3 regions of the Streptomyces sp. bgisy027 genome follow, and region 1 is predicted to be linked to each of the others. Evidence: riboswitches for the same ligand, from Rfam matches in the RefSeq annotation. Region 1 holds a riboswitch; each other region holds the start of a gene.
The links. A riboswitch is a leader RNA that binds a small molecule or an ion and turns the genes downstream of it on or off. The one in region 1 is predicted to bind cyclic di-AMP.

Region 2: another riboswitch for cyclic di-AMP. It lies ahead of AC3ETA_RS26745 (transglycosylase family protein); the one in region 1 lies ahead of AC3ETA_RS24865 (peptidoglycan DD-metalloendopeptidase family protein).
Region 3: another riboswitch for cyclic di-AMP. It lies ahead of AC3ETA_RS15460 (C40 family peptidase); the one in region 1 lies ahead of AC3ETA_RS24865 (peptidoglycan DD-metalloendopeptidase family protein).

The regions. Positions count from the first base shown of each region.
Region 1 covers NZ_JBYIVZ010000024.1:124,642-129,070, reverse strand. The annotation lists gene AC3ETA_RS24885 (helix-turn-helix domain-containing protein) at 1-117, shown strand, start outside; gene AC3ETA_RS24880 (DUF6126 family protein) at 114-233, shown strand; gene AC3ETA_RS24875 (tyrosine-protein phosphatase) at 247-1,044, opposite strand; partial or broken gene AC3ETA_RS24870 (GH36 C-terminal domain-containing protein) at 1,195-1,434, shown strand; cyclic di-AMP (ydaO/yuaA leader) riboswitch at 1,734-1,899, shown strand; gene AC3ETA_RS24865 (peptidoglycan DD-metalloendopeptidase family protein) at 1,904-2,842, shown strand; gene AC3ETA_RS24860 (SGNH/GDSL hydrolase family protein) at 3,088-3,873, shown strand; gene AC3ETA_RS24855 (TetR/AcrR family transcriptional regulator) at 3,977-4,429, opposite strand, start outside.
Region 2 covers NZ_JBYIVZ010000027.1:102,556-106,984, reverse strand. The annotation lists gene AC3ETA_RS26755 (cytochrome P450 family protein) at 1-512, shown strand, start outside; gene AC3ETA_RS26750 (transglycosylase family protein) at 679-1,752, shown strand; cyclic di-AMP (ydaO/yuaA leader) riboswitch at 1,961-2,160, shown strand; gene AC3ETA_RS26745 (transglycosylase family protein) at 2,165-2,854, shown strand; gene eno (phosphopyruvate hydratase) at 3,162-4,429, shown strand, end outside.
Region 3 covers NZ_JBYIVZ010000013.1:27,833-32,261, forward strand. The annotation lists gene AC3ETA_RS15440 (helix-turn-helix domain-containing protein) at 1-379, opposite strand, end outside; gene AC3ETA_RS15445 (ATP-binding protein) at 593-1,051, shown strand; gene AC3ETA_RS15450 (LysR family transcriptional regulator) at 1,056-1,979, opposite strand; gene AC3ETA_RS15455 (LysE family translocator) at 2,088-2,702, shown strand; gene AC3ETA_RS15460 (C40 family peptidase) at 2,756-3,229, opposite strand; cyclic di-AMP (ydaO/yuaA leader) riboswitch at 3,233-3,365, opposite strand; gene AC3ETA_RS15465 (hypothetical protein) at 3,786-4,094, opposite strand; gene AC3ETA_RS15470 (ATP-dependent Clp protease proteolytic subunit) at 4,102-4,429, opposite strand, start outside.

The DNA of each region.
Region 1 (4,429 bases):
CCGCACCGCATCGCCGCCCTGGACCCGGGCGGGGTCGAGCTGCTGTTCGTCCACACCCTGTTGCAGAGCCCCACGGCCACCCTGTGCCTGGGCCCCACCCCTGGAGAGACGCCATGAGCGACATGGAGGAGAAGTTCCCGCGTGCCCTGTGGGTGCGGCTCATCATCTACATCGCGGTGGGGCACGTCTTCGCCGCCTTCATCTACTTCCTGTTCGAGGCGGGCGCGAAGTAGGCCGGGCGCGGCCTCAGTCGAGCAGCCGCTCCCGCAGCCGGTCCCTGGACTCGGGGCTCAGTCGCAGGCCCCGCTCCAGATAGGTGTCGACGCCGCCCCACGTCTCCTCGATGGTCTCGAAGGCAGCCGTCAGATACTCGGCCCGCGCGTCGAACAGCGGGCTGAGCAGTTCCATGACCTCGGGCGAGTAGGCGGAGGCGTCGCTGCCGCTGCGCCGCACCTTGTAGCGGCGGTGCTTGGCGTTGGACTCCAGGTAGTCGGTGACGATCGCCTCACGCTCGACGCCGAGGGCCAGCAGGGTCACGGCGATGGACAGACCCGCGCGGTCCTTGCCGGCCGCGCAGTGCATCAGCGCCGGGACGCTGTCCTCGGCGAGCGAGTGCAGCACCTGGGAGTGTTCGCCGGTGCGCTCCTTGATGATCGAACGGTAGGAGACGATCATCCGGTTCGCGCCCTTGCCGTCCGACAGGATCCCGCGCAGTTGGTCGAGGTCGCCGTCCCGGACCATCTTCCAGAACTCCGCGCCGTCCGCCGGGTCGGAGAGCGGCAGGTTGACGTTGCGCACGCCCGGCAGCTCGACGTCCGGCCCCTCGAGCTTCTGGTCGGCCGCGTTGCGGAAGTCGAAGATCGTGTGCAGCCCCAGCGAGCCGAGGAAGTCGGCGTCCTCGTTGGTTGCGTGTGCGAGGTGGCCGCTGCGGAACAGCACTCCGTGCCGCACCCGTCGTCCGTCCACCGTGGGCAGGCCGCCCACATCGCGGAAGTTGCGAACCCCGGCCAGTTCGGGCTCGGTCGACGGGATCTGCTGCGTCACGGGGGCTCCTCCCAGTCAGCCCCGGCGGCGCGGCTCGGCGATGCGGCCGACGGGGTGCGCTCTCGACCATACGACATGGATTCCAGGGCCAAATTGGATTCAGTGCCAATCGGGACGAATGCGGACGGAATTCCGCGACCCGCTCGTGTTGAGGTGGGGGAGTGGGTGGCGCCCTGCAAGGAGGTCCGGCCTCCGGTGCCGCGCGGCGACCTGCACCGGCCGCGGCGCCCCTTCCGGCGCTCCGGTTGCGGGGGTCTGGATCCGGCAGTTGCGTATGAATGCCTTGAAACGGGTGAAATTCACCGAGGGGCCGTACTGGTGCATCACGGACTGCGCGCCGACTTGAAGGGCGACCTCGATGCGGCAGTTATTCGACTCCGTCGCATCTAGGTGTTCTGTCCGAATTGGCACCTTCATTCCAACTCGCCCTGCGATAAAGAAAGCTGGAGCAGTGTCACGTGAGGAGCGTCATAGCCGTGACGGTGCGTCGCCCGTCATGTTCACGTAATTCATGGGCTTTTCAAGGGGCTTTGAGTCGGGCGGCGCCCCCGCATTTCACGCACGGTGACGGCTAATTCCCACAACGGATCAACAGGAACGCATTCGGACGGAACCTCTCACTTGTTCCCATGCGTCTTCCTCGCTTACGTTCACGACCAATCCGGACGGACGCCCAATCCTGCCGCCGCTCGGATTCCGCGCAAACTCACCCGTGCACGGCAGGAGCGGGGGACCCACAGGTAGAACCGCCTGTTCCGGTCTCCGGAACGGCTAGGGGTCAAGTCGCGCCTCGGCGCGGCCGGGCATCTCCAGCCCGCACCCGACAGCTCACCTCGCAGGCGCCGGAGAGGAATTCGTCATGCCCGCGAAGGGTAAGCATCGCCGTCCGAAGTCCCTGCGCTTCACCCGCTCCATTGCCGTCGCCGGAACCGGTGGCGCCGCTCTCGCTCTTCCGCTCATGGGAGCCACCGGCGCCCACGCCGCTCCCTCGCAGTCCGTTGCGGAAAAGGCCGTTCAGTCCCTTCCGATCGCCGGCCAGAAGACCGCCGACAAGAAGTCCGCTCACAAGAAGACGGACGTGCGGACCTATTCGGTGAAGGTCGGCGACTACCTTTCGAAGATCGCCGATGAGCAGAACGTCAGCGGTGGCTGGAAGAAGCTCTACGCCGACAACCGTGAGGCCGTCGGCTCCGACCCGTCGCTGATCCACCCGGGTCTCAAGCTCGCCATCGGCGGCAAGAAGGCCGCGACGACCGCCCCCAAGTCGTCGCCCTCCAAGCCCTCTTCGGCGTCCAAGTCCTCCTCGAAGGACTCGTCCGCCGCGAAGTCCGCCACGCCGAAGAAGGCGCAGAAGGCCACCAAGGCCGCCGGGACCACCAGCACCGTCAACGGCTTCTCCGCCCCGCTGTCCGGCGCCTCCCTCGGCACCGGCTACAAGATCGCGGGCAGCATGTGGTCCAGCGGCTACCACACCGGCGTCGACTTCGCCGCCGCCACCGGCACCCCGCTGAAGGCGGTCGGCGCGGGCACCGTCGTCTCGGCCGGCTGGGGCGGCGCGTACGGCAACCAGGTCGTCATCCAGCTCGCCGACGGCTACTACGCCCAGTACGCCCACCTGTCCTCGCTCTCGGTCTCCAGCGGCCAGACCGTGACCGCGGGCCAGCAGATCGGCCTCTCCGGCGCGACCGGCAACGTCACCGGCCCGCACCTGCACTTCGAGATCCGCACCACGCCGGACTACGGCTCGGACGTGGACCCGGTCGCCTACCTGCGCGCCAAGGGTGTCGCCATCGGCTGACGCGGCCCCACGCCAGAACCACCTGCCTGACACGCGGCCGAAGGCCGGACCTCGATCCCCGGGTCCGGCCTTCGGCATGTTGCGCCCACAACACCCCTGTTCAGAGGCTTATTCCACGTTTGGTGAACACTTTAGGAGTGGCTTATCTCACCGATCGTCAACCCTTTCCTACGGTCGCGTAGGTCACATTCGAAGGTGAATCATGGGTCGATGTGGCAGACGATTCGAAGAGTGACAGCAGCGCAGTGATCGGGTCGTACGTTGCGGTGGGGGACAGCTTCACCGAGGGCGTCGGCGACCCCGGCCCCGACGGCGCGTTCGTCGGCTGGGCCGACCGGTTCGCGGTCCTGCTCGCGGACCGCCGCCCCGAGGGCGACTTCAACTACACGAACCTCGCCGTACGCGGCAAACTGCTCGACCAGATCATCGAGAACCAGCTCCCGAAGGCCGCCGAACTGGCCCCGGACCTGGTCTCGTTCTGTGCGGGCGGCAACGACATCATCCGACCCGGAACCGACCCCGACGAGGTCGCCGAGCGCTTCGAGCGGGCGATCGTCCGGCTCACCTCGGCCGTCGGCACCGTCATGGTGACGACCGGCTTCGACACCCGTGGCGTGCCCGTGCTGAAGCATCTGCGCGGCAAGATCGCCACGTACAACGGACATGTGCGGGCCATCGCCGACCGGTACGGCTGCCCGGTGCTCGACCTGTGGTCCCTCAAGACCGTTCAGGACCGCCGCGCCTGGGACGACGACCGGCTCCACCTGTCCCCCGAGGGGCACACGCGCGTGGCGCTCCGCGCGGGCCAGGTCCTCGGTCTGGAGATCCCCGCCGACCCGGACCAGCCCTGGCCGCCGCTCCCGCCCCGCGGCACCCTCGAGGTCCGCCGGGACGACGTCCACTGGGCCCGCGAGTACCTGGTGCCGTGGATCGGCCGGCGACTGCGCGGCGAGTCGTCGGGCGACCATGTGACGGCCAAGGGCGCGCTGTCCCCGGACGACATCAAGATGCGGATCCGAGCGGTGGCCTGAGGGCGATTCGCGAGCGACCGATACGTCCGGACCGTACCGAGGATTGATCGGTGCGGCCCGGACGTATGTCCTCACACCACATGTGCTCCCGCCACACACAGCCTCACCGGTCCGTCGCGGTCAACGCCTTGCGCTCCAGCCCGAGTTCCTGCGCGAGCGCCTCATCCACCCACTCCTGGGCACGCGTGCGTGAGATCGCGCCCGGGTACGACGTCAGCTGTACGGCGAGCCCGTCGAGCAGGGCCGTCAGGCGCAGCGCCGTGGCGCCGGGGTCCGGACAGCGGAACTCGCCGGCGGCGACGCCCTCGGCGATCACCTCGGTGATGGCCCCCTTCCACTGCCGGTCGAGGTCCCGGGTGACCTCCTGGAGCGCGGGTTCGCGCAGCGCCGCCGCCCAGCCCTCGATCCACAGCCGCCAGCCCTTGGCCTGACCGGTCGGCGCGTACCAGCGCACGGCCGCCCGCAACCGCCGCAGTGCCGTCGTGCGGCGTCCGAGGAGCCGGCGCAGATGGGCCAGGTCCCCTTCGGCCGCATGGCTGAACGCGGCCGCGACCAG
Region 2 (4,429 bases), on a different contig from region 1:
TCGAGACGACTGTCAACCTCATCGGCAACGGCACGTTCGCCCTGCTCACCCACCCCGAGCAGCGCGCCCGCCTGCAGACCTCACTGGCCGCCAACAACACCGCCCTGCTGGAAACCGGCGTCGAGGAACTCCTGCGCTACGACGGCCCGGTCGAGCTCGCCACCTGGCGCTTCGCCACCGAGCCGCTCACCATCGGCGGGCAGGACATCGCGGCCGGCGACCCCGTCCTGGTCGTTCTGGCCGCCGCCGACCGGGACCCGGAGCGGTTCGCCGACCCCGACGTCCTGGACCTCGGCCGCCGCGACAACCAGCACCTCGGCTACGGCCACGGCATCCACTACTGCCTCGGCGCCCCGCTGGCCCGTCTGGAGGGCCAGACCGCGCTCGCCACGCTCCTCACCCGCCTCCCGGATCTCCGACTCGCCGTGGATCCGGGGGAGTTGAGGTGGCGGGGCGGTCTCATCATGCGCGGACTGCGTACGCTTCCGGTGGAGTTCACCCCCGTTGGGTGAGTACGTCCACCTCGGCAAACATGACGCGTGCTCATGTCTGTGATCTTCACGTGATCTGCGCGGCATTAACTTGTGACAAGTGATCGTCTGCCTATACGTTCACGGATCAACAGGGCGTCCAGGTTTTGAGCGCCGTGTTCAGTGCTGCCTCGCGAAAGGTCCCCGCATGCTCTCCGGGAACGGTCGTCACCGTCGCCCCCGTCAGGCTCCGGCTCTCCTCGTCGCGGCCGGAGTCACCGGGTCCGCGATCGCCATCCCGCTCCTCGGCGCCAGTGGCGCGAGCGCTGCCGACGGCACCGTCTGGGACAAGGTGGCCGAGTGCGAGAGCGGCGGCTCGTGGAGCGCCGACGACGGCAACGGGCAGTACGGCGGACTCCAGTTGACCCAGGACGACTGGGAGCAGTACGGCGGCCTCGACTACGCCACCAGCCCCGACCTGGCCAGCCGCTCGCAGCAGATCGCCGTGGCGCAGGAGATCCTGGCGGACCAGGGGACCAAGCCGTGGGGTACGTGCGCGGTGCTCAACGGGCTCACCAAGAAGTCCGGATCGGTCGAACTCGACACCGGGGTGGAGGACGGCTCACCCTCCGAGGTGTCCGGATCCTCCGGTTTGCTCGATTCATCCAACTCGTCCAGCTCGTCGAATTCATCTGATGCATCAGATTCATCTGACTCATCCGGTGAGTCCGACTCGGGTGATTCCTCCGACGCGTCGACGCCGTCCGGCGACCCCTCGCAGTCGGCGAGCGGCACTCCGGACGCTTCGTCCGAATCGCCCGGGAAGTCCTCTTCTTCGCCGTCTTCATCCGGTGGGTCCGACAAGTCCTCGAAGTCTGACACGTCACCCGAGGCGACGGCCTCGCAGTCGCCGGAGGGCTCGCCCGTCGAGGAGTCCGAAGCGGACAATCAGGACAACTGGTCGCAGGATGCCGGTTCCTGGAGCCTCGTCGACACCGGTTCGGTCAACGATGCCGACGATGCGGTCGAGCGGGCGACGAACGGCACCGGCCGGCATCGCGGCCCCAGCGCCCACGAGAGCGGCACCGCCGAGGCGACCACCAAGTCCGCCGGACGCCACGCCTCCTACAAGGTCCGCGAGGGCGACACGCTCGCCTCCATCGCCGACTCCCTTGACCTTGAGGGTGGATGGCGTGCGCTGTACCGGGCGAACGAGAAGGCCATCGGCGCCGACGCCGACCGCATCGCTCCCGGTCAGACGCTGGACGTCCCCGTCGAATAGCGGTCGAACAGGGCGAAAAACAGCGGCAGTTCACGTCATGTTTCGCGTTGAATGTCCGTTTTGAAAGCAGTGAGAGATAGATCTCAGAAGCCCTGATCGTCTTTGAAATTCCGCGAATCGCGTGTCTACGGTCGTGACCGCTCGCCACCAGTGCGGGCCCCTGCGGCCGTCACGCCGAATCCTGCCGGCGGCCGTACGGGAACAGTCGTCGCGTCATGCGCCGTAGGCAGGAGCGGGGGACCCAAGGTTTGCGCCGGGTCCGGCGGTTGAGGTCCTTCGGGGCCGCACCGCCGGAACCGGCTCGGGGTGAAGTCGCGCAGCGGGAGCCGAGAGGCGAGCGTGCGCGGCCGGGCAACTCAACCGGCCCGAACCCGACAGCTCACCTCGTAGGCGTCGGTGAGGGGATCCAACCATGCTGTTTTCCAGCAAGGGCAAGCACCGTCGTCCGTCCAAGGCCGCTCGCGCCATCGCCGTCGTCGGCGTCACCGGTGCCGCCGCCGTCGCCGCCCCGCTGATGGCCGCCGGCAACGCCTCGGCCGCCACCGCCTCCGAGTGGGACGCCGTCGCCCAGTGCGAGTCCGGCGGCAACTGGTCGATCAACACCGGCAACGGCTACTACGGCGGTCTGCAGTTCTCCGCCTCCACCTGGGCCGCGTACGGCGGTACCGCCTATGCCTCCACCGCCGACCAGGCCACCAAGTCCCAGCAGATCGAGATAGCCGAGAAGGTCCTCGCGGGCCAGGGCAAGGGTGCCTGGCCGCACTGCGGCACCGGCCTGTCCAGCGCCGCGTACACCGGCTCCTCCGCCGGCGGCTCCTCGCAGAGCACCGAGTCCACCACGCGCTCCTCCGAGCAGCAGTCGGCCTCCCGCTCCGCCGACCGCCCGGCCGCCGAGAAGAGCACCAAGACCGTCACCACCCCGGCCGGCAAGAAGGTCGAGAAGGGCGACGGCGAGTACAAGGTCGCCAAGGGTGACACCCTCAGCACGATCGCGGCCGAGCACGACGTCAAGGGCGGCTGGGAGAAGCTCTTCGAGCTGAACAAGGACATCGTCGAGGACGCCGACCTGATCTACCCCGGTCAGCAGCTGCACCTGAAGTAAGAGGGCGCGGCCACGGCGATGCGTGGCCGACAGCTGAACCACGGCGCCTTCACAGCCGTGGACCTCATAGTGAAGGCGTCGTGAGGGCCCCCGTCCCCACGAACTCCCCGCCTCGGTGCGTCTTCCCCCGTACGCACCGGGGCGGGGTCTTTTTGTACCGCCTCTTTGTTCCGTTCGGAAACAATTTACTCTCGGTTCTGTCCACGGGGCGGTCGACCGCTGGTCTGATGCCCGGAGCCGGTTAGGCTCGTCCCGCAGTCCCTCCGCGGACCGCGTACCCGCGTCACATCCCAAGAAGGAGATGCTCGTGCCGTCCATCGACGTCGTCGTAGCCCGGGAAATCCTGGACTCCCGAGGCAATCCCACGGTCGAGGTCGAGGTCGGCCTCGACGACGGCAGCACGGGTCGTGCCGCCGTTCCGTCCGGCGCCTCGACGGGTGCCTTCGAGGCCATCGAGCTCCGCGACGGTGACCCGAACCGTTACCAGGGCAAGGGTGTCGAGAAGGCCGTCCTCGCCGTCATCGAGCAGATCGGCCCGGAGCTGGTCGGCTACGACGCCACCGAGCAGCGCCTGATCGACCAGGCCATGTTCGACCTGGACGCCACCGACAACAAGGGCTCCCTCGGCGCCAACGCCATCCTCGGCGTCTCCCTCGCCGTCGCCCACGCCGCCTCCGAGGCGTCCGACCTGCCGCTGTTCCGCTACCTGGGTGGCCCGAACGCGCACCTGCTGCCCGTCCCGATGATGAACATCCTCAACGGCGGATCCCACGCGGACTCCAACGTCGACATCCAGGAGTTCATGATCGCCCCGATCGGCGCGGAGTCCTTCTCCGAGGCGCTGCGCTGGGGCACCGAGGTCTACCACACCCTCAAGAAGGTGCTGAAGGGCCGCGGCCTGTCCACCGGCCTCGGCGACGAGGGCGGCTTCGCCCCGAACCTCGGCTCCAACCGCGAGGCCCTCGACCTCATCCTCGAGGCCGTCAAGGAAGCCGGCTACGCCCCCGGCGAGCAGATCGCCCTCGCGCTCGACGTCGCCGCCTCCGAGTTCTACAAGGACGGCAAGTACCTCTTCGAGGGCAAGGAGCGCTCCGCCGCCGAGATGACGGAGTACTACGAGGAGCTCGTGGCGGCCTACCCGCTCGTCTCCATCGAGGACCCGCTGTTCGAGGACGACTGGGCGGGCTGGAAGGCCCTCACCGACAAGCTGGGCGACAAGGTCCAGATCGTCGGCGACGACCTGTTCGTCACGAACCCGGAGCGTCTGGCCCGCGGCATCGAGGACGGCGCCGCCAACGCGCTGCTCGTGAAGGTGAACCAGATCGGTTCGCTCACCGAGACCCTCGACGCCGTCGAGCTGGCCCAGCGCAACGGCTTCAAGTGCATGATGTCGCACCGCTCCGGCGAGACCGAGGACGTCACCATCGCCGACCTGGCCGTCGCCACCAACTGCGGCCAGATCAAGACCGGCGCCCCGGCCCGCTCCGAGCGCGTCGCCAAGTACAACCAGCTGCTGCGCATCGAGGAGATCCTCGACGACGCCGCGGTGTACGCCGGCCGCAGCGCCTTCCCGCG
Region 3 (4,429 bases), on a different contig from region 1:
GGAGCAGTCCGGGCACCACCGACGTCTCCAGCGTGCGCATCGCGCTCGCCTGGGACTCCAGGCTGATGAAGTCCCGGTACGTCGGCGGCAGCACTCCGCGGTACGCGTGCCACCAGTGATGCCGGCCACCGCCCTCGTCGGAGCCCGCCAACACCAGTAGCAACTCTCGTAGTTGGGCATCCTCCACGCCGTAGACGTCGAGCAGTAACCGCACATCGGGCGGTTTCACCCCGCTGGCGCCGGTTTCGATCCGGCTCACCTTGGACTGGTGCCAGCCCGCCAGCCGGGCCGCCTCACCGCTGGTGAGCCCCGCCCCGGTGCGTAACGCACGCAGTTCCGCGCCCAGTTTCCGGCGGCGTACCGCGGGACCGTGCTGCATGGGCCACTCCTTACTCCAACCGAGCCGCCCAAATACGCTCTGCCGTCGCAGAGTTCACCGCTTCGAGCGACAGATATATGCATATCTTGGTGGATCGCCACCCGTGACGGGTGCGGTAATGGCAGTCTGGCGACGAAGCACCAGTCCGGGACCGTACTCGAACCATCCGCTCCGTGTCGGACTACGGTCCCGTGGGAAAGGGACGACGTCGTCATGGCAGATCACCTGGAAGCATCCGTCACTCTGCCGAGCGATCCCGCCTCGGTCTCCGCGGCCCGGGCCTACGTGCTCACCACCCTGGCCGAATGGGGCCTGCCACCGGACACGGAAGTGGCCGACACCATCCGCCTGATCGTCTCCGAACTCACCACCAACGCCGTACAGCACACCCTCGGTCAGTCACCCACCTTCACGGTGGACCTCGCGCTCGACCGTGACGAACACCTGCGCATCGGTGTCACCGACAGCCATCCGCGTTTCCCCAAGCGGCTGCCGGCCGCCGTGCAGCAGGACAACGGGCGCGGCATGGTGATCATCCGCTGGCTGACCGCGGAATGCGGCGGCAGGCTGAGAGTGCGCCCTACCCGCGAGGGCGGCAAGACCGTCTCCATCGAACTGCCGTGGACGGTCCCCGCCGAACCGCTCGCCGCCGCGGGACCGCAGGAGTCCTGACCCTTCACGGCTGCTGCGGCTGCCCGGAGCGGGCGAACGTGCCGCGCAGCAGAGCCCGGAAGGCGTCCGCGGCGGGAGCCGCCTCGTCGCCGCGATAGGCGACCGAGATCGTACGGCGCAACCGCCCGCCCTCCAGCGCGCGCACCCCCACCGGAGCGACCGACGTGCGCGCCACCATCTCCGGTACGACCGCGACTCCGAGCCCTGCACTGGCCAGGGCGCACACCAGCAGGTACCCCGGCGTCGCCACCAGCACCGACGGCATGGCCCCCGCCTCGGTCAGCGCCGCCTCCACACCCCGCCGAGCCGGAGCGTCCGGCGCCATGCTGATCAGCGGCTGCCCGGCCAGCTCGGTCAGCGGCAGCCGTGTGGCGCCGCTGGTGAGCACATGGCCCGGCGCGGACACCAGGACCAGTTCCTCCACGAGGATCGGCTCGACGCCGACGGACGCGGGCAGCGGCGCCGGTTCCGCAGGCTCGTAGGTGTGCGTCAGTGCCAGGTCGACCTCGCCCGCGGCCACCGCGGCGACGCCGGCCGACGGTTCGTAGTCGGCGACCGTCAGCTCCACGTCCGGATGCGCCCGGCGGAAGGCGCTCAGGGCCGGCGGCAGCAGATGGATGCCGGCCGTCTGAAAGGTGCCCAGGCGCAGCGTGCCGCCGGACAGGCCGGTCAGCCGGGCCAGCTCGTGCCGGGCCCGGTCCAGTTCGTCGAGCACCCGTCGTGCCCGGGCCACCAGCAGCTCGCCCGCACCCGTCAGCCGCGCGCCCCTGTGGTGCCGCACCAGAAGGGCCGTGCCCGCCTCGCGCTCCAGTTTGGCCAGCTGCTGGGAGAGCGCCGGCGTGGTGTACCCGAGCCGTTCGGCGGCGCGGGTGATCGAGCCCGCCTCCGCGACCGCCACCAGGGCGGCGAGCCGGACCGGGTCGTACATATGGCCCTCCCTCCGCCTCGGTCACCCGTACGCCTTAAGCAATGCTTTAGGGATTGCCAGAATATTCGACATACCTACTGAAGGCTTGTCGACGGCACACTGGGGTCCATGGACGCTCAGCTCATCGCCTTCACCGGTGTCTCCGCCGGCCTGGTCGCCATGCCCGGGGCCGACTTCACCGTCGTCGTACGCAACGCCCTGGTCTCCCGCCGCGCCGGCATCGCCTGTGCGCTCGGGATCGGGGCGGGGCTGCTGGTGCACGTGACGATGGCGGTCGTCGGCGTGGCCGCGGTCCTGGCCGCCGTACCGGCGCTGTTCCGCGCGCTTCAGGTGGTCGGCGGCGTCTATGTGCTGTACCTGGGCGTGCAGACCCTGCGGCAGCGGCCCACCGAAGTCGTGGACACGCGCGAGGAGTCCGCCGCGCGGCCGCTGCGGCAGGGATTCGTGACCAACGCCCTCAACCCGAAGGCGTCCCTCACGTTCCTCAGCGTGCTGCCGCAGTTCGTGCCCGCGGGCGCTCCGGTCCTGCCCCGGACGCTGCTGCTGGCCATGATCGTGCTGGCGATCGCCCTGGTGTGGTTCCAGGTGGTCGCCCTGCTGGTGGACCGGCTCGGCAGGTGGCTGCGCCGGCCGCGCGCCGCACGTGCGGTCACGCTCGCCGCCGGCGCGGCCCTGACGGCCTTCGGCGCGGCCCTGCTCGCGGGGCCGCTGCTCGCCCTGTGAGGCCCCGAGGGCGGTGACGGCGTGTCAGGACGCCGCCCCCGCCCCCGGGCAGGTCACTTGACCCGGCCGTACCAGACGCTCCTGGTCCAGATCTTCTGCAGCTTGACCACGTCGCCGGTCTTCGGGGAGTGCCAGATCCTTCCCTTACCGGCGTAGATACCGACGTGGTAGACGTACGACCCCGAGTGGAAGAACACCAGGTCCCCGGCCTTGCGGTTCTTGGCGGAGATGTGGCGGGTCTTGTTGTACTGCTGGGCAGCCGTGCGGGGCAGCTTCTTGCCCGCCTTCTTGAACGAGTACAGCGTGAGCCCCGAGCAGTCGAACCGGTTCGGGCCCGTGGCGCCCCACCGGTACGGGGAGCCCTTCTTGGAGGCCGCGACCTGAAGTGCCTTCGACGCCGGCGTGGCCGCCTCGGCCTCGGACGTGAAGCCGGGTGCCACGATCGAGCCGCCCACTGCGGCGATGGTGAGGGCCGAAGCCGTACCGGCCCGGACCATGAGCGACGGGACACGATTGAGCGCAGTCATGCGCAACCCTTCGTCAGCCGCCTGAGAAGGATGACCTGTCGGATTCGGGCTGGCGAAGTTGCCCGGCCGCGTTGCCGCGGCTTCACCCCAAGGGTTGCTCGGATCGAACGAACGTCCGCTCCGGCGACCCGTCTTGCTCGGGTCCTCCACTCCTGCCGATCCACTCCTGTCGACCGGTCATCCGGGCGGCGGCAGGACTCGGCGTCCGCCCGGACCGCCCCGCCGCTGTGGCGGGGGCTTGTCGTCAGACAGGGATCTTGGCGCACGGATGAGCGAAATACCCAACGGAATCGGGGGTTTGTGGTGTTACTCACCACTCACCCGTTCGGGTGGGTGGCCCCCCGTTCGAGTGAGTGTCCAGAGGCCCGAGGAGTCCCGGACCAGGGACGGAGTGACTGATTCCGCCTGGCGGTCATGCCCGTTGCGCAACCCTGACGGCCGCGCGGAAGGAGGGGTGACTACGCCGAAAGGGGGTACGTCGTTCGGCCCGTTTCAACTCCGTTCCGGACGCCTCGTCAGTGGGCCGGGGCGCCCGGAATCCGGCTGCGGGAGGGCGTCAACTGTCGGAGCGCGGGGGCACCGTGACGCGAGCCGTGCGGCGCTCTCCGTCCAGCACGCGCAACGCACGCGCCAGCGTGGGAGCGTGCAGCTCCGTCTCGCCCCGCTGGTGCATCAGCGCCAGCGCGTCCCGCAGCTCGGCCGCCCTGCTCACGAGCGCCTGGGCGGCCCGCAGTCCGCGATAGGTGTCGCCGTGGTGCGCCGGGTTGATCCGGCCGAGCAGGTCCACGACGTCCAGATAACGGTCGATCAACTCGCCCTCCGCGCGCGTCAGCGCAGGCAGGGGCGGCAATTCGGGTGGAAGCACCGGCCGCTCACCGCCCTGTCGGCGGAGCGAGCGTGTGTGTGCGGCTGGGGATGATCCGGTCCACCAGTCCGTACTCCAGCGCCTCTTGGGCGGTCAGGATCTTGTCCCGCTCGATGTCGTCGGCCACCCGCTCACGAGCGCGTCCGGTGTGCCGGGCGAGCATCTCCTCCAGCCGGGCCCGCACCCGCGTCAGCTCGGCGGCCCGGATCGCCAGATCGCTCGCCTGCCCCTCGACCGGCTCGGTCAGCTGCGGCTGATGGATCACCACCCGCGCCCCCGGCAGCGCGAACCGCTTGCCCGGAGTGCCCGCCGCCAGCAGCACGGCGCCGCTCGAC